One region of the Streptomyces finlayi genome, then DNA from elsewhere that is predicted to be linked to it. Evidence: riboswitches for the same ligand, from Rfam matches in the RefSeq annotation. Region 1 holds a riboswitch; each other region holds the start of a gene.
The links. Region 1 has a riboswitch for cyclic di-AMP ahead of F0344_RS13415 (C40 family peptidase). Riboswitches for the same ligand answer to the same signal wherever they lie in the genome.
Positions count from the first base shown of each region.

Region 2: it holds a riboswitch for cyclic di-AMP, as region 1 does, so the genes downstream of both, F0344_RS21790 (transglycosylase family protein) here and F0344_RS13415 (C40 family peptidase) in region 1, are expected to answer to the same signal.
Region 3: it holds a riboswitch for cyclic di-AMP, as region 1 does, so the genes downstream of both, F0344_RS06935 (M23 family metallopeptidase) here and F0344_RS13415 (C40 family peptidase) in region 1, are expected to answer to the same signal.
Region 4: it holds a riboswitch for cyclic di-AMP, as region 1 does, so the genes downstream of both, F0344_RS02650 (M23 family metallopeptidase) here and F0344_RS13415 (C40 family peptidase) in region 1, are expected to answer to the same signal.

Region 1 covers NZ_CP045702.1:2,952,502-2,956,706, reverse strand. The annotation lists gene F0344_RS13420 (NUDIX domain-containing protein) at 1-305, opposite strand, end outside; gene F0344_RS35740 (hypothetical protein) at 648-770, shown strand; gene F0344_RS13415 (C40 family peptidase) at 1,178-2,365, opposite strand; cyclic di-AMP (ydaO/yuaA leader) riboswitch at 2,364-2,528, opposite strand; gene pcrA (DNA helicase PcrA) at 2,787-4,205, shown strand, end outside.
Region 2 covers NZ_CP045702.1:4,710,987-4,715,191, forward strand. The annotation lists gene F0344_RS21780 (cytochrome P450 family protein) at 1-749, shown strand, start outside; gene F0344_RS21785 (LysM peptidoglycan-binding domain-containing protein) at 855-1,862, shown strand; cyclic di-AMP (ydaO/yuaA leader) riboswitch at 2,153-2,325, shown strand; gene F0344_RS21790 (transglycosylase family protein) at 2,329-3,048, shown strand; gene eno (phosphopyruvate hydratase) at 3,382-4,205, shown strand, end outside.
Region 3 covers NZ_CP045702.1:1,520,418-1,524,622, forward strand. The annotation lists gene F0344_RS06925 (HPr family phosphocarrier protein) at 1-7, shown strand, start outside; gene F0344_RS06930 (GntR family transcriptional regulator) at 167-880, opposite strand; gene F0344_RS06935 (M23 family metallopeptidase) at 1,093-1,908, opposite strand; cyclic di-AMP (ydaO/yuaA leader) riboswitch at 1,922-2,089, opposite strand; gene F0344_RS06940 (M16 family metallopeptidase) at 2,311-3,693, opposite strand; gene F0344_RS06945 (M16 family metallopeptidase) at 3,720-4,205, opposite strand, start outside.
Region 4 covers NZ_CP045702.1:528,672-532,876, forward strand. The annotation lists gene F0344_RS02645 (SGNH/GDSL hydrolase family protein) at 1-531, opposite strand, end outside; gene F0344_RS02650 (M23 family metallopeptidase) at 717-1,673, opposite strand; cyclic di-AMP (ydaO/yuaA leader) riboswitch at 1,678-1,839, opposite strand; gene F0344_RS02655 (tyrosine-protein phosphatase) at 2,349-3,161, shown strand; gene F0344_RS02660 (DUF6126 family protein) at 3,175-3,348, opposite strand; gene F0344_RS02665 (helix-turn-helix domain-containing protein) at 3,414-4,022, opposite strand; gene F0344_RS02670 (aspartate aminotransferase family protein) at 4,093-4,205, opposite strand, start outside.

The sequences.
Region 1 (4,205 bases):
GTCTGAAGGATATTCACGAACAGCGACGGCAGCGCGGTGGCGCCGGGAACACGGCGCAGAGCGTAGTGCCGGTAGGTAACGCGCACCCAGGAAAGGCGCACGGTGCGCGGGCCGGCCCACTCCAGCCCGCTACAGGCCACCACAGGCCCGTCGAAGAGAGTCGGGTTCGCCTGGACCGCCTTGTCCCACACGCGGTCTCTCGCCGCTTGATCCGAAGGTGACAGCGGCGGCTCCGGGACCTCCGTGAGCTGGAGGCGTTCCACGTCGAAGAGGTCAATACCTACGGGAGGCAGAGTCTCGGTCACCGGCCCATCGTAGAGCCCTGCTCGGAGCTGGACGGGGAGGTCGAGCGTCCGGATGGTCCACCTCATGGACCTCGGCGACGGTGCGCTCTCCATACAGGCTGCGCAGAGCATCGTCTACTTCGCGCCGGTGCACGGTGTTCCTGGATAGCACGAACGTGGAGGTTCGCGTGCCGGCTGACCGCCAACTGATTGATGCACAGCGCGTGCGGACGTCAGCTCAGATCGGTCAGAGGCTGTTGTCTTTCCGTACTTGATCGCTGACTTTCTGCTGGTCAGGCATGGTGTGGCGGGTTCTGTGGCAGACAGGACACGTCGTGTCGTCTTGGTCGTGCAGGTTCGGGGATGCCGTCGGTGGTCGGTTTGCTGGAGGAGCGGGAACGGGGTGCCCGGCAGCGGGTTGAGGCGTTGCGTGAGGAAGCGGACCGGGTCCTTGCCGAACTGCGCGACGCGGAGCTGTTCTGGTAACGGTTCGTGACTGCGCGGGAGGTTCTCGTCGAGGTTCTTGCTGGTCCGGGTGGTGGTGCTGACGTCGCTCGGTGTCTCAGCAACTCCGAACTGCACCAGAGGCCCTGTCTTCATGCACGAACACCACCAGATTCACCCGCCCCGGCAGCCACTTTCGATCACACCGCACTCAAGATCGATAGGACAACGGCTTCTGAGCCGACCTGAGCTGTCCCGGCCGCTGTCCCGGCCGCTGTCCCGGCCGCGGTCCCGGCCGGTCCCGGCCGGGGTCAGGACCGGGCCGCCGTGCCGAACCCCTCGTCCACGGTCTTCACGCGCTCCCTCCCTGGACCCTCGTCCGCGACATCGCCCAGCGGCCGGTGCGGCCGGTGCGGCAACTCCCGGCCAGGGAGGGACCGGGCACGGCACTACGCCGGCCGCACGCTCCCGTAGATCGGCATGGAGTAGATCGACTCCTCGCGCACGTTCGCCCCCGGCTTCGGCGCGTGGATCATCATGCCGTCGCCCCTGTAGATGCCGACGTGGCTGATGTCGTCATAGAAGAACACCAGGTCCCCCGGCCGCAGATCCGCCGTGGCCACCCGGGTGCCGACCTCGACCTGGTCCCAGGTGGTGCGCGGCAGATCGACGCCGGCCTCTCTCCAGGCCGCCTGCGTCAGCCCTGAGCAGTCGTACGAAGAGGGGCCCGTCGCCCCCCAGACGTACGGCTTGCCGATCTGAGCCGCCGCGAACGCCAGTACCTTGTCCGCCTTCGCCGCGTAGCCGCTGTCCGTCTCCGTGCCGGTGTCCGTACCGCCACCGGTTCCGGTGTCCGGCTGCCCGGCCTCCTGGGCTGCGTCCTCGGCGGCTTCCTTCGCCGCCGCCTCCTGGCGCTCGGCCTCCGCCGCGGCGGCCTGCCGGCGGGCCAGCTCCTGCGCCTTGCGCTCGGCCTCCGCCTCCTTCTCGCGCTCCAGTGCCGCGAGCCGCGCCTTCTCCTCGGCGGTCAGCTCGGACAGCAGGGTGCGGGCCTCGGTCAGCTTCTCCTGCACCTGCTGCTTGCTGGTGCGCAGCGTGGTCTGCGCCTCGGTGAGCGTCTCCAGGCTCTTGGTGGCCTCGGCGCGCTTCTTCGCCGCCGCGCTCTGCTGCGTTCGGAAGTCGGACACGGTCTTCTGCTGCTGGCTGGTCATGCGCGCCATCAACTGGTCCTGGTCGAAGTACGACTGCGGGTCGTCCGCGAGGAAGAACGTGGCCGTGGGGGCGACCGCGCCGCTGCGGTACTGCGCCGCCGCGAACCGGCCCAGCTCACGGCGCGTCTCGTTCAGCTTCTCGGCCCGCTCCGCCGCGGCGTCCAGGAGCCCGTCGACCTTGGCGCGCTGGTCGGTGGAGGCGGCCTTCGCCTTGTTGTACTGCTGGGTCGCGGCGCCCGCCTGCCGGTAGAGGTCGTCGACCTTCTTCTGGACGTCCTCGACGCTGGGCCGGGGCGTCGCGGGCGCGGCCGTCGCGGTCTGCGTGGAGAGCAGAGTCACAGAGGCCAGTGCCGCCGTCGTGAGTCCGAGGCCGGGTGAGGTGGTGCGCACACGGGTGCGCGGCTTGCGATGCGATGCCAAGGCCGGCATCTCCTTCCGTGGACCGCCTACCGGGTTAGCTGTCGGGTTCGGGCGGAACGGAAGGCTGCCCTACGGTCCAGGTGGAGGTCGCGGACCGATTCACCCCGGTGCTGCGTGTGGGTCCCCGGTTCCGGACGCCCTGGGGGCGGACCGGATTCGGCGTGGGCGTCCGCTCGGCGTGGTTCGCCTCAAGGGGGTACGGGCCGCCCGATCCAGCACGCTAGCCAACCCGTGGTGTCCCTGTGAAGGTTGATGTTCGATATGCCCGATACATGTTCGTGACCTGGAGCGAATCCGTGCGGGCGGGGCCGGACCGTGCCTCTCGTCCCTCACGGGGTGTGGTCGGGCCGTCTCGGTACGCGCATGGATCCGGGCCTCCTCAGGAATGCGGCCCCGGGGTGTCAGTGGAGCCGCCTAGACTCGTGAAGCGATGAGCAGCCTCTTTGACGACAGTTTCCTGACCGGCCTCCAGAACTCGGAGGAAGGGCCCCCGCCGCCCCCCGAGGACCACGCACCCGAAGCGGTGCCGGAGGGTCTCTTCGGCGGCGTCTTCGACGCGCCCCCGCCGCCCCGCGAGGGGTACTACCGCGACGGCTCGCCCCGTCCCGTCATCGACGCCGCCGCGCTGCTCGACGGGCTGAACACCGAGCAGCGCGCCGCTGTCGTGCACGCCGGTTCGCCGCTGCTCATCGTCGCCGGTGCCGGGTCGGGCAAGACCCGGGTGCTCACCCACCGGATCGCACATCTGCTGGCCGAGCGCGGGGTGCACCCCGGTCAGATCCTCGCGATCACCTTCACCAACAAGGCCGCGGGCGAGATGAAGGAGCGCGTCGAGCAGCTCGTCGGGCCGCGCGCCAACGCCATGTGGGTCATGACCTTCCACAGCGCGTGCGTACGCATCCTGCGGCGCGAGTCCAAGCGGCTCGGTTTCACCTCGTCGTTCTCGATCTACGACGCCGCGGACTCCAAGCGGCTGATGGCGCTCGTCTGCCGTGACCTGGACCTCGACCCGAAGCGCTACCCGCCCAAGGCGTTCACGGCCAAGGTCTCGAACCTGAAGAACGAGCTGATCGACGAGGAGACCTTCGCCGGGCAGGCCGCGGACGGTTTCGAGAAGACCCTGGCCCAGGCGTACGCGCTCTACCAGGCACGGCTGCGCGAGGCCAACGCCCTCGACTTCGACGACATCATCATGACGACGGTGCATCTGCTCCAGGCGTTCCCCGATGTCGCCGAGCACTACCGCCGCCGCTTCCGGCACGTCCTGGTGGACGAGTACCAGGACACCAACCACGCGCAGTACACCCTCGTACGCGAGCTGGTGGGCCCGTCCGGTGAGGCCGAGGCCCCCGCCGAACTGTGTGTCGTCGGTGACGCGGACCAGTCGATCTACGCCTTCCGGGGCGCGACCATCCGCAACATCCTCCAGTTCGAGGAGGACTATCCGGACGCGACCACGATCATGCTGGAGCAGAACTACCGCTCCACGCAGACGATCCTGTCCGCGGCCAACGCGGTCATCGAACGCAACGAGAGCCGCCGCCCCAAGAACCTCTGGACGAACGCCGGCACCGGCGCCCGGATCACGGGGTACGTCGCGGACACCGAGCACGACGAGGCGCAGTTCATCGCCGACGAGATCGACCGTCTCACCGACGCCGGCGACGCGAAGGCGGGCGACGTCGCGGTCTTCTACCGTACGAACGCGCAGTCCCGTGTCTTCGAAGAGATCTTCATCCGGGTCGGTCTGCCCTACAAGGTCGTCGGCGGGGTGCGCTTCTACGAGCGCAAGGAGGTCCGCGACGTCCTGGCCTACCTCCGGGTCCTCGCCAACCCCGAGGACACGGTC
Region 2 (4,205 bases), 1.8 Mb from region 1:
TGATCCGGCACGGCGGCGGCCCGCGCGGCGGAGTGGCCAGATCCGTGAAGAAGATGCGTAACTACCTCGCCGAACTGATCCACCGCAAACGGGAGAATCCGGGTGACGACCTGATTTCGGGTCTGATCCGGGCGAGCGACCACGGCGAGCACCTCACCGAGAACGAGGCCGCCGCGATGGCCTTCATCCTTCTCTTCGCCGGTTTCGAGACAACCGTCAACCTGATCGGCAACGGGACGTACGCCCTGCTGCGCAACCCCGGCGAGCGCGAAAGGCTTCAGCGTTCGCTCGCCGCGGGCGAGACGGACCTCCTCGCCACCGGCCTGGAGGAACTGCTGCGGTACGACGGTCCGGTGGAGCTCGCGACGTGGCGGTACGCGACGGAGCCCGTCACGCTCGGCGGGCAGGAGATCGCCGCGGGGGACCCCGTACTGGTGGTCCTCGCGGCCGCAGACCGGGACCCGGAGCGATTCCGCGATCCGGACACCCTGGACCTTGCACGGAGTGACAATCAGCACGTGGGATACGGGCACGGCATCCACTACTGCCTGGGAGCGCCGCTCGCCCGTCTGGAAGGGCAGACCGCGCTGGCAACGCTGCTGAGACGCCTCCCTGACCTGCGTCTTGCGGTGGAACCTGACGATTTGCGATGGCGTGGCGGGCTCATCATGCGCGGACTGCGCACCCTTCCGGTGGAGTTCGCATCCGGATTGCCGTCCGCGCAAGGTGACACTCCGTCAACTCTGTGACTTTCACGTGATCTCCGCTGCATCGACTTGTGACACACGTTCGAGTCCCGCTAGGTTCACCGTTCACCACAGCAGTCACTTGTTCGTCACACGGAAGGCAATCCCATGGGCTCCGCGAACGGCAGACACCGCCGCCCTCGCCAGGCACCCGCCATCGTCGTCGCCGCAGGCGTGACGGGGTCGGCCATCGCCATCCCGCTGCTCGGCGCGACCGGTGCGCACGCCGCAGACGCCTCGACCTGGGACCGGGTCGCCGAGTGCGAGAGCGGCGGCATGTGGAGCGCGGACCTGGGCAACGGCTACTACGGCGGCCTCCAGTTCTCGCAGGACACCTGGTCGGCGTACGGTGGCTCGGCGTTCGCGCCCCGCGCCGACCTCGCCAGCCGCTCGCAGCAGATATCCGTCGCGGAGAAGGTCCTGGAGGACCAGGGCCCGCAGGCGTGGCCGAGCTGCGCGGTGATTTCCGGGCTCGCGCTGGACGGGGCCCTGCCGGGCGTCGACCCGGGCGGTCTGCCCTCCGCCGACCCTTCGGACTCGCTGCTCCCAACCGACGACGCCTCCGACGCCCCGTCGGGCGACGCGACGGACGAAGCGAACAAGAAGGATAAGTCCGACAAGTCCGGCGGGACCGCCGGGTCCGGTGAGTCGGACACGGCGAGTGAGTCCGACAAGAACGGCGAGACCGGCGAGTCGGGCGGGTCCGGCGACTCCGGCGCGACGGCCCCGCCGGCCACCACACCGACGCCCGAGGCGTCCGAGGCGTCCGCGATCCCGGACGGCACGGACCAGCGTGGCGGCAAGCACCGCGGCACGCCGGCCCCCGAGGCGAGCCTGGACGCGGATCAGGGCGGCGGGCGCGACTCGGGCCGGCACGCCTCGCGCGGTGGCGACCAGGGGCGCGACACCGTTGCGGTGAGCCCCGACGGCGACTACACCGTCCGGCCCGGCGACAACCTCTGGGCGATTGCTGACGCACAGAAGGTTCCCGGCGGCTGGACCGAGCTGTACGAGGCCAACAAGGGCGCGCTCGGCTCCGACCCGGACCTGATCCTCCCCGGCCAGAGCCTCGATCTGGGGCTGCCGGACGTCGCGGAGGACTCCAAGAGCAACTGATCCAATTCGGGAAAACACCCCAAATTCGGGGGTAGTTCAGAGGCCTATGTCCACTTATGCGTAAGTGAGACATGGGTCTCTTTGCTTCAACTGGCCCGGCATGTCCGGGTGATGCGTCTGTGGCCCCTCCGACCTGCGAAAACGTTCTTCCCTCCAGGACGACAAATACCCGAATGGCCGGTATGTCCCTCTTTGAATGTCGAGGGTGCCTGTGTTTACGGTCGGAACCGCTCGCACCGCGGGCCCCGTCGACCGTCACGCCGAATCCTGCCGTCGGTCGAAGGGAACAGACGCGTAAAGCGCCGTAGGCAGGAGCGGGGGACCCAGGTAAGCGCCGGGCCCGATCGTCGAAGGACGACTCAGGGACCGGCTTGGGGTGAAGTCGCGTGCTAGGACGTGCGACCGGGCAACTCACTTGGCCCGAACCCGACAGCTCACCTCGTAGGCGTCGGTGAGGAGAAGCTCCATGCTGATTTCCAGCAAGGCCAAGCACCGCCGCCCGTCCAGGGCCGTCCGTGTCGCCACGCTCGCCGGTGTCGCCGGCGCCGCGGTCGCCATGCCGCTGATGGGTGCGACCAGCGCCTCCGCCGCCTCCGTCTCCACGTGGGACGCCGTCGCCCAGTGCGAGTCCGGTGGCAACTGGTCCATCAACACCGGCAACGGCTACTACGGCGGTCTGCAGTTCTCGCAGTCCAGCTGGGCCGCCGCCGGCGGTACGCAGTACGCCCCCCGCGCCGACCTCGCCAGCAAGTCGCAGCAGATCGCCACCGCGGAGAAGCTTCTCGACATGCAGGGCCCGGGCGCCTGGGCCTGTGCCGGCGCCGGCAACCTGACCAACGACGGCGTGGACCCGGGTGTCGACACCGGCTCCACGCAGGAGAGCGGCGACGAGCGGGAGCCGCAGCAGCAGGCCCAGCCGGAGCGCCAGGCCGAGCAGCCCACCACGCGCAGCGAGCAGCGCACCGCGCCGAAGACCGAGGCGCCCAGGACGGTCACCACCCCGACCGGCGAGAAGGTCGAGAAGGGTGACGGCGAGTACAAGGTGAAGGCCGGCGACACTCTCAGCAAGATCGCCGCGAAGCGCGACGTCAAGGGCGGCTGGGAGAAGCTCTTCGACCTGAACGACGACATCGTCAAGGACGCCGACCTGATCTTCCCGGGTCAGCAGCTCCACCTGACGAAGTAGTACCTGGGACTCTCCTCCCCTCCGGGAGGGTGTCCGGCGGCATCCTCCCCGCCCTGCTCCCGACCCGGTGCGCTCTCCCCCGTGCGTACCGGGTCGGGGTCTTTTCCGGCCGGTGGAGTCCACCTGCCGACGTCGATCGTTCAAGTGTTGTGGTTACTCGTCAGTAATTTTCTGGACCTTTGCCCGTGAATGCATACCCTTGGGTCCTTTTTCGTCCCAGGGGACGGGCGCCCGGCTGGCCGATGGAGCCCGGCCGGATAGGCTCAGGTCGCAAGGCCACAGTGACCACAGTGGCCCTGCGCAACCAGTGTCATATCCAGAAGGAGATGCCTCGTGCCGTCCATCGACGTCGTCGTAGCCAGGGAAATCCTCGACTCCCGGGGCAACCCCACGGTCGAGGTCGAGGTTGGCCTCGACGACGGCAGCACGGGACGTGCTGCCGTTCCGTCCGGCGCCTCCACCGGTGCGTTCGAGGCCATCGAGCTTCGCGACGGAGACCCCAACCGTTACATGGGCAAGGGCGTGGAGAAGGCCGTCCTCGCCGTCATCGAGCAGATCGGCCCGGAGCTCGTCGGGTACGACGCCACCGAGCAGCGCCTCATCGACCAGGCGATGTTCGACCTGGACGCCACCGAGAACAAGGGCTCGCTCGGCGCCAACGCCATCCTCGGCGTCTCGCTGGCCGTCGCGCACGCCGCCTCCGAGGCGTCCGACCTGCCGCTCTTCCGCTACCTCGGCGGCCCGAACGCGCACCTGCTGCCCGTTCCGATGATGAACATCCTGAACGGCGGCTCGCACGCCGACTCCAACGTGGACATCCAGGAGTTCATGATCGCGCCGATCGGCGCGGAGTCGTTCTCCGAGGCCCTGCGCTGGGGCGCGGAGGTCTACCACACGCTGAAGAAGGTCCTGAAGACCAAGGGCCTGTCCACCGGTCTCGGTGACGAGGGCGGCTTCGCCCCGAACCTGGAGTCCAACCGCGCCGCCCTGGACCTCATCGTCGAGGCCATCAAGGAGGCCGGTTACGTCCCCGGCCGCGACATCGGCCTCGCGCTCGACGTCGCCGCGTCCGAGTTCTACAAGGACGGCGTGTACGAGTTCGAGGGCAAGTCCCGCTCGGCCGCCGAGATGACCGAGTACTACGAGGAGCTCGTCTC
Region 3 (4,205 bases), 1.4 Mb from region 1:
GGTCTGATTCCAGCCGGATCCAACCGGATTCAATTCTGCGACGGAGTCGCGGCGTCCCTGAACGGATGCCGCGACTTCTTCGTTTCCGAAAAGCGTCGAGGGACGAATTCGCGCAGCACGAAGAAAGCCCTTCGCGGAATTACCTTATTTGCATACGGCGCAATTGTTAATGCCGGACGCCCGCGATGTGTACGGGATGTTGCGAAGTGCTCACCCGCGACGGCGCGGGACCGGACCCCGGACGGCCGGGCCGGGCCGGGCGCCGCAGCCGATGGGCCGCCGCAGCCCGCTCCGCGTGCTGGACTGCCAGCGCTCTGGCCCGGTCCGCGTCCCCCCGGGCGACCGCGTCCACGATCGCCCCGCGCTCGGCCCAGGACTCCGCGGGACGCGCGGGCTGATCGACGGCGTACATCCAGGCGATCTTGTGCCGGAGCTGGGTGAGCAGCGCGATGAGGCCGGGGCTGCCCGATGCCTGCGCGAGCGTCTCGTGGAACCAGCCGCCCAGGGAGCGCAGGTCCTCGCCATCACCCCGCCGTACTCGCTCCTGACCCAGTCTGACGAGGCCGCGCAGCACCTTGAGGTGCGCCTCGGTGCGCCGCTGTGCCGCCCGCGCCGCACCGAGCGGTTCCAGCAGCATCCGGACCTCCAGGAGATCGGCGGCCTCCTGCTCGGTGGGCTCGGCCACGCATGCGCCGGCATGGCGGCGCGTGACCACGAACCCCTCGGACTCCAGCGTGCGCAGGGCCTCGCGCACCGGGACGCGCGAGACCCCGTAACGACGCGCGAGCACCTCCTCGGTGAGGCGGCTGCCGCGATCGAAGACACCGGAGACGATGTCGTCACGGATTGCCGTGCATACCGAATGCGCGGGAATGCGCATGTCCGAACCTCCGCCTTAATCCCCGCGAAACGCGGCCGATCGACGCCTGTTCTGCGACTCTATTGCAATGAGCCCGAATTTCCGACGGCAGAACGGAATCCAGGGATATCTTCTGACCCCGCGGAGCTTCGGCGGACAGAGTCCGGGTGGTACGCCGAAGGCCCCGGCGGGAAGCCGGGGCCTTCGTGAAGCGCGGGGACGCGGCGCGTGGATCAGACGTTCACACCGTGCGAGCGCAGGTACGCGACGGGGTCCATGTCGGAGCCGTACTCGGGGCTGGTGCGGGCCTCGAAGTGCAGGTGCGGTCCGGTGGAGTTGCCGGTCGAGCCGGAGATGCCTATCTGCTGCCCGGAGGTGACGCTCTGGCCGACGGAGACGCCGATCGAGGCGAGGTGGCCGTACTGGGTGTACGTGCCGTCCGTCATCCGGAGCACGATGTTGTTGCCGTAGGCACCGCCCCAGCCCGCCTCGACGACCGTGCCGGCGCCGACCGCGACGACGGACGAGCCGGACGCGGCGCGGAAGTCGACACCGGAGTGGCTGCCCGAGGACCAGAGCGAGCCACCGGACTTGTAGCCGGTGGTGACGTAGGAACCGGCGACCGGAAGGTGGAACGAGGTCAGCCGCTTGCGCTCGGCCGCGCGGGCGGCACGGGCCTCGGCCTCGCGGACCTCCGCGGCACGGGCCTTCGCCTTGCGCTCGGCCTCCGCCTTGGCCTTGACCCTGGCTTCCGCCTCGGCCTTGGCCTCGGCGACAGCCTTGGCCTTCGCCTTCGCGGCGGCCTCGGCCTGCTGTTCCTGGGCCATCGCCTGGGCGGCGATCTGGTCGGCGAGGGCGCCGTCGATGGCGATGACCTGGGTCAGGCCGGTGTCGCCGACGGTACGGGCCTCGTCCGCGGCGAGGGCCGGAGTGGCCATCCCGCCGATGACGCCTGTGGTGGCCAGTGCCGCGATGCCGGCGACGCGAGCGCTCTTGCGCGTCAGGCGGCTCGGGGCACGGTGCTTCCCGGTGGCACGGGTGAACGCCATGGAGGGGCTGATCCTTTCCTTCCTTCTCGCCTACCGGGTTAGCTGACGGGTTCGGAGCAGGAAGGTCTCCTACGGACCGTCTCCGCCCCGAAGGAGCGCAGACGTCCGATTCACCCCAGGGACTTCGTGGGTCCCCGGCTCCCCAGGCTCGCGCCTGACGGGGACTCGGCGATGGCTGCCCGGCGCCACGGACGCGGCATACACATGACGGACAGCGGAGCCGACGCTAAACGGGGCCACTTTCAATCACCAAACGGACAGGCTGATTTGTCGTACATCCCACAGAGCAGACAGGTAGCCTTCGCGCCAAAATCGGACAAAAGGAAGGGACCCTGATGGGCAATTTGCCCATCGGGGTCCCTTTGGCACGCTTTTGCAAATGTGTTGAAGAGTGGCCGGACGTCAGCCGCTGACGACCGACACCTCGCCGATTCCCAGCGCGCGGACGGGCTCCGCGATCTGGGACGCGTCACCGACGAGCACCGTGACCAGGCGGTCCACCGGGAAGGCGTTGACCACCGCGGCCGTCGCCTCGACCGTGCCGGTCTCGGCCAGGCGCGCGTAGAGCTGGGCCTGGTAGTCGTCCGGGAGGTGCTGCTCGACCTGGTCGGCGAGGGTGCCCGCCACGGAGGCCGCCGTCTCGAACTTCAGCGGGGCGACGCCCACGAGGTTCTGCACGGCCGTCTCGCGCTCGGCGTCGGTGAGCCCCTCGGCCGCGAGGGTCCGCAGGACCTTCCAGAGGTCGTCCAGCGCCGGCCCCGTGGACTCCGTGTCCACCGAGCCGCTGATGGCGAGCATCGCCGCTCCCGTACGCCCCGAGGGGGAGCCCGGGCCCGTGGAGCGCAGGACCTGCGCGAAGGCGCGTACGCCGTAGGTGTAGCCCTTCTCCTCGCGCAGCACCCGGTCGAGACGCGAGGTGAGGGTGCCGCCCAGGCAGTACGTGCCGAGGACCTGGGCCGGCCAGACGCTGTCGTGCCGGTCGGCGCCGATACGGCCGATCAGCAGCTGCGTCTGCACCGCGCCGGGACGGTCCACGACCACGACACGGCCGCGGTCGTCAGCGGTGATGGGCGGGACCGGACGGGGCTCGGCGGTGTTGCCCGACCAGTCGCCCACGGTCTCCGCGAGGAGCGCGTCCACATCGACCCCGGTGAGATCACCGACGATGACGAGCGTCGCGGTGGACGGACGGACGTGCGCGTCGTAGAAAGCGCGCACGGCCGCGGCGTCGATCCGCGCCACCGTCTCCTCGGTGCCCTGCCGCGGACGCGACATACGCGCCGTGGCGGGGAAGAGCTCCTTGGAGAGCTGCTTGGCCGCCTTGCGGGCGGGGTTGGCCTGCTCGTGCGGGATCTCGTCGAGGCGGTTGCCCACCAGGCGCTCGATCTCGCTCTCGGAGAAGGCAGGAGCCCGCAGCGCTTCGGCGATCAGACCCAGCGCCTTGGTCAGCCGGGAGACCGGGACCTCCAGGGAGACCCGGACACCGGGGTGGTCGGCGTGCGCGTCGAGCGTCGCGCCACAGCGCTCCAGCTCGGCGGCGAACTCCTCCGCGGAGCGCTTGTCCGTGCCCTCGGACAGGGCGCGCGACATGATCGTCGCCACCCCGTCGAGGCCCTCGGGCTCCGCGTCCAGCGGCGCGTCGAGGAAGATCTCCACCGCGACCACCTGCTGACCGGGACGGTGACAGCGCAGCACCGTGAGGCCGTTGGGCAGGGCGCCGCGCTCGGGCGCGGGGAAGGCCCAGGGCCTGGCCACGCCCGCCGTCGGCTGCGGGTGGTACTTCATCGCTACTCCAGTCACAGCGGCGTCGCTCACTGCTCGGCCCCTTCGTGCGTGGCGGTGCCGGCTTCGGCATCCGCGTCGGCCGGCGCTTCGACCGGTTCGTAGACCAGGACCGCGCGGTTGTCGGGTCGCAGGCACGCCTTGGCGGCGGCCTGGACCTCCTCCGCGGTGACGTCGAGCACCCGCTGCACGGCCGTCAGGGCCAGCTGCGGGTCCCCGAACAGGACGGCGTACCGGCACAGTTCGTCGGCGCGGCCCTCGACCGTGCCGAGCCGGTCCAGCCACTCGCGCTCCAACTGCGCCTGGGCCCGCTCCATTTCCTCGGGCGTGGGGCCCTCGGCGGCGAACTTGGCCAGTTCCTCGTCGACCGCGGCCTCGATTTCCGGCACCTCGATACCGCCGGACGTCTTGACGTCCAGCCAGCCGAGCGAGGGCGCGCCGGACAGCCTCAGCAGCCCGAATCCGGCCGCCACCGCCGTACGATCGCGGCGGACCAGCCGGTTGTGCAGCCGGGA
Region 4 (4,205 bases), 2.4 Mb from region 1:
GGCGATGGAGCGTACATGGGCGGTGTAGGTGGCGATCTTGCCCCGCAGGTGACGCAGGACCGGCATGTGGCGGGGGTCGAAGCCGGTGGTGATCATGACGGTGCCGACCCCGTCGGCCAGTTCGGCGACGGCGCGCTCGAAACGCTCGGCCACGTCGTCGGGGTCACTGCCCGGCCGCAGGATGTCGTTCCCGCCCGCGCAGAAGCTCACGAGGTCGGGAGCCAGTTCCTTGGCCCGCGGGACCTGTTCCGCGACGATCTGGTCGAGGAGCCGCCCGCGTACGGCGAGGTTGGCGTACCGGAAGTTGCCGTGCCGTGAGGCGGTGAGGCCGCTCCCCTCGTAGGGGGCCGGGAGCTGATCCGCCAGCAGCACCGCGAAACGGTCCGCCCAGCCGACGAAGGTCCCGTCGGGTCCGGGGTCGCCGACGCCCTCGGTGAAGCTGTCGCCGATCGCCGCGTACGACCCTATGACGCTCTTGACGCCGATGACGTTCTGGAGACCGCGCTGACTGAGTTTCGAATCGTCTGCCACAAGGTCGTATCCTGCACCCGCGAATGTGACCTACGCGACCGTAATAATGGGTTGACGGGTGGTGAGATAAACCACCCGGTCAGTTCTTGGTAAAGCCGGAATAAGTAGCGGTCGCCGCACTGCCCTGAGGACACGAGGAAGGGCGGTGCGCCGCCGCGCACCGCCCTTCCTCACTGCTGCTCGTCTCAGAGGGAGACGCCGTGCTGACGCAGGTACGAGACCGGGTCGACGTCCGAGCCGTAGCTCGGGCCGGTGCGGACCTCGAAGTGGAGGTGCGGGCCGCTGGAGTTGCCGGTGGAACCGGAGAGGCCGATCTGCTGACCGCCGGTCACCGTGTCGCCGGCCGAGACGCTGAGCGAGGTCTGGTGGGCGTACTGGGAGTACATGCCGTCCTCGTGCTTGATGACGACCTCGTTGCCGTACGAACCGCTCCAGCCGGCCGAGACCACGGTGCCGGGGCCTATGGCCCGGACACTGGTGCCGGAGGCGGCCTGGAAGTCGGCACCGGTGTGGTAACCACTGGACCACATGGAGCCGGAGGCGCGGTACGGCGTGGTGACGGTGGCGTTGGCCACGGGGGCCGCCCAGCCGGAGCTGTTGCCCTCCGAGGCGCCGGTGTCCGCCGGTGCGGCGGTCTCCACGGACGAGGAGGCCGAGTCGGAGGCCGTGTCCGCCTTGGGAGCGATGGCCTCGGGTGCGGCGCTCGCGGGGGCTGCGGCCTTCGGCGCGGTGGCCCTGGGAGCGACGGCCTTCGAAGGAGCGGCCTCGGCCGAGCCGGATGCCTTTGCGCCCAGCGTGAGTTCGGTGCCGGGGAAGATCAGGCTCGGGTCCTTGCCGACGACCTCACGGTTGTCCTTGTACAGCTTCTGCCAGCCGCCCTTGATCTTCTGCTCGGCGGCGATCTTCGACAGATAGTCGCCGGAAACCACGGAGTAGGTCTTCGGGGCGGTCTTGGACACGACGACGGGCGCGGTGTGCGCCGCGGCGACCGAGGCGGCGGCGGGCGCGGCCTGCTCGGCGGCGCTCGCGCCGGTGGCGCCGATCAGCGGGAGCGCGAGGACGGCTCCGCCGGTCCCCGCGGCGAAGATGCCACGGGCTATCGAGCCGGACTTCGTACGACGGTGCTTACCCTTTGCGGGCATGGGGCATTCCTCTCCGGCGCCTACGAGGTGAGCTGTCGGGTTCGGGCTGGAGATGCCCGGTCGCGCTGGCGCGACTTCACCCCGAGTCGTTCCGGAATTCTCCGGACCGGCGGCTTACCTGGGTCCCCCGCTCCTGCCACACGTGAGTGGATGCGGATTCCGGGCGGCGGCAGGATTAGGCGGTCCGTCCGGATTGACGGTGACCGTAAGCGAGTAAGGACGGCCGGAACAAGCCATGTCCGGCCTGCCGGAATGCGGGAATCAATTCCGGCACGGATTTACGGTCACACTCCGTGGATTACGGATCTTCGCATTCCGTGCGGCGGACGGAATGCCCGTCGGGAGGGCCACCACACACCGTCACGGATATGATCCCGCTCACCTGCCGACCACCATCTCGCCCATAAGCAGGGCATGTTCTGGCAAACACGCCAATACGGACACACCCCGCCCGCGGGGCGCGACGGACTCTCGAAAAGATGGCGCCCAAATCGGTTACATTGCCAGCATTTCAGACGATTCTCCCCGCCCAGGCCGTGCGGGTCGCGCCGGCAGAGGTGCCGCGTGCAACGACGACCTCGCGGCAAGATGATTGCCTGAGGAACCAATGTCGTATCGTCACATCCGTGCCCTCGTCGGCGAGCAGCGCCGACGCCAGACACTTCAGGAGCCACCGTGACGCAGCAGCTGCCGCAGGTCCCGCCGTCGCACACTGAGCTGACCGGTGTCCGCAACTTCCGTGACGTCGGGGGCCTGCCGACCGCGGACGGCCGCCGGGTGCGGTTCGGGCGGCTCTACCGCAGTGGTCACCTGGCGCACGCCACCGAGCAGGACGCGGCGTTCCTCAACGGACTCGGGCTGCACACGATCTTCGACTTCCGCAACGCCGCCGACCGCAAGCTCGACGGCCACGACGTGGAGCTGGCAGGCGTGCGCAACGTCAGCATCCCGCTGTCCGACCCGGCCGACGGCGCCGAGTTCTGGCGCCTGGTCCGGGACGGCAACATCGAGCAGCTGCGCTCGATCCTGGCGGACGGCAAGGGGGCGGACCGCATGATCGCCTCGTACCGCTCGATCATCAGGGACCGCACGGGCGAGCACAGCCGGATCCTGCACGCCCTGGCCGAGGACAGTGTCCCCGCCCTGATGCACTGCGCCGCGGGCAAGGACCGGGCGGGACTCTCCATAGCGGTGTCGCTGCTCGCCGTCGGTGTGGAGCGCGAGGCCATCGAGGCGGACTACCTGATGTCGAACGACGCCCACCGCCGGTACAAGGTGAAGCGCAGCGACACCTCGGCGACCGGGATGTCCGACGAGGTCATGGAGCTTCTGAACCCGCTCTTCGGTGCACGTGCCGAGTATCTGGCGGCGGCCTTCAGCACCATCGAGGAGACCTGGGGCGGCACCGAGCGTTACCTCGGCGAGGGGCTGAAGCTCTCCCCGGAGACGCGTGACCTGCTGCGGGAGCGCCTCACCGAGGAGGCCTGACCACTCCGCGGCGTCAGCGCTTGCCCGCCACCTCGAACAGCAGGTAGAGGAAGGCCGCGAAGACGTGTCCGGCGACCAGATAGGCGACCAGCCTGATCACCACGCCACGCGGGAACTTCCTCTCCTGTGTCTCGTAGCCCTTCCGGGACCTCGGGCTGAGCGGATCGTAGTGCTCTGAATCGGACATGACAGTCCTCTTTCTGGTGTCGGGGTCAGCCGTCCGGCCTCGGAGTCAGCCGTTGGCGCCGGTGATCAGCGGTGGTGTGGTCCGCTGCCCAGGCAGAGCTCGGCGACCGGGCTCTGCAGCAGGGTATGGAGGAAGAGCAGCTCGGCGCCGCCGCGGTCGGCGGCGGCGATCCGGTGCGGGGTCAGCGAATCGAAGTGCGCGCTGTCACCGGCTTCCAGGTCGTGCTCGGATTCGCCGAGGACGACCCGCAGCCGCCCTTCCAGGACGTACAGCCATTCCTCGCCGGGGTGGACGCGCACCAGATCGCCCTGTGTGCCGTACGGCACCTGGACGCGGAGCGCCTGCATGGCCCGGCCGGAGCCACCGGCCCGGCGGTACATCCAGCCGTCCGCCTCGGCGCCGGTGAACGGGCCGCCGCGGACGATCGCGTCACGTTGGGCCGGCGCCTCGCCGAGGAGCTCGGAAACCGTCGTACCGTAGACGCGGGCGAGTCCCAGCAGCATGGGCAGCGAGGGCTGCCTGCGGCCGGTTTCGAGCCGGGAGAGATGGGCGGGCGAGAGCCCGGCCCGCTGGGCGGCGGTCTCCAGGGTGAGGCCACGGCCGCGGCGCAGGTCGCGCAGGCGCGGAGCGACCCCGGGGAGTTCGCCGGCCGCCCCTCCGTCAGGAGGATTCATGCCTCCATTGGGCCAGGAATTTTCCTCGGAGGCAAACATTTTGCCTCCGAGGCAAACCCGGGCTCTTCGATCAACGGTGGGCGACGGCCTGCTTCACCAGGGTTCTGCCGAAGTCCCACATCAGCCCGCCCCCGCTGTGCGCGTCGTCCATCACCGCCGTGAAGGCGCTCACGAACCGCTCCA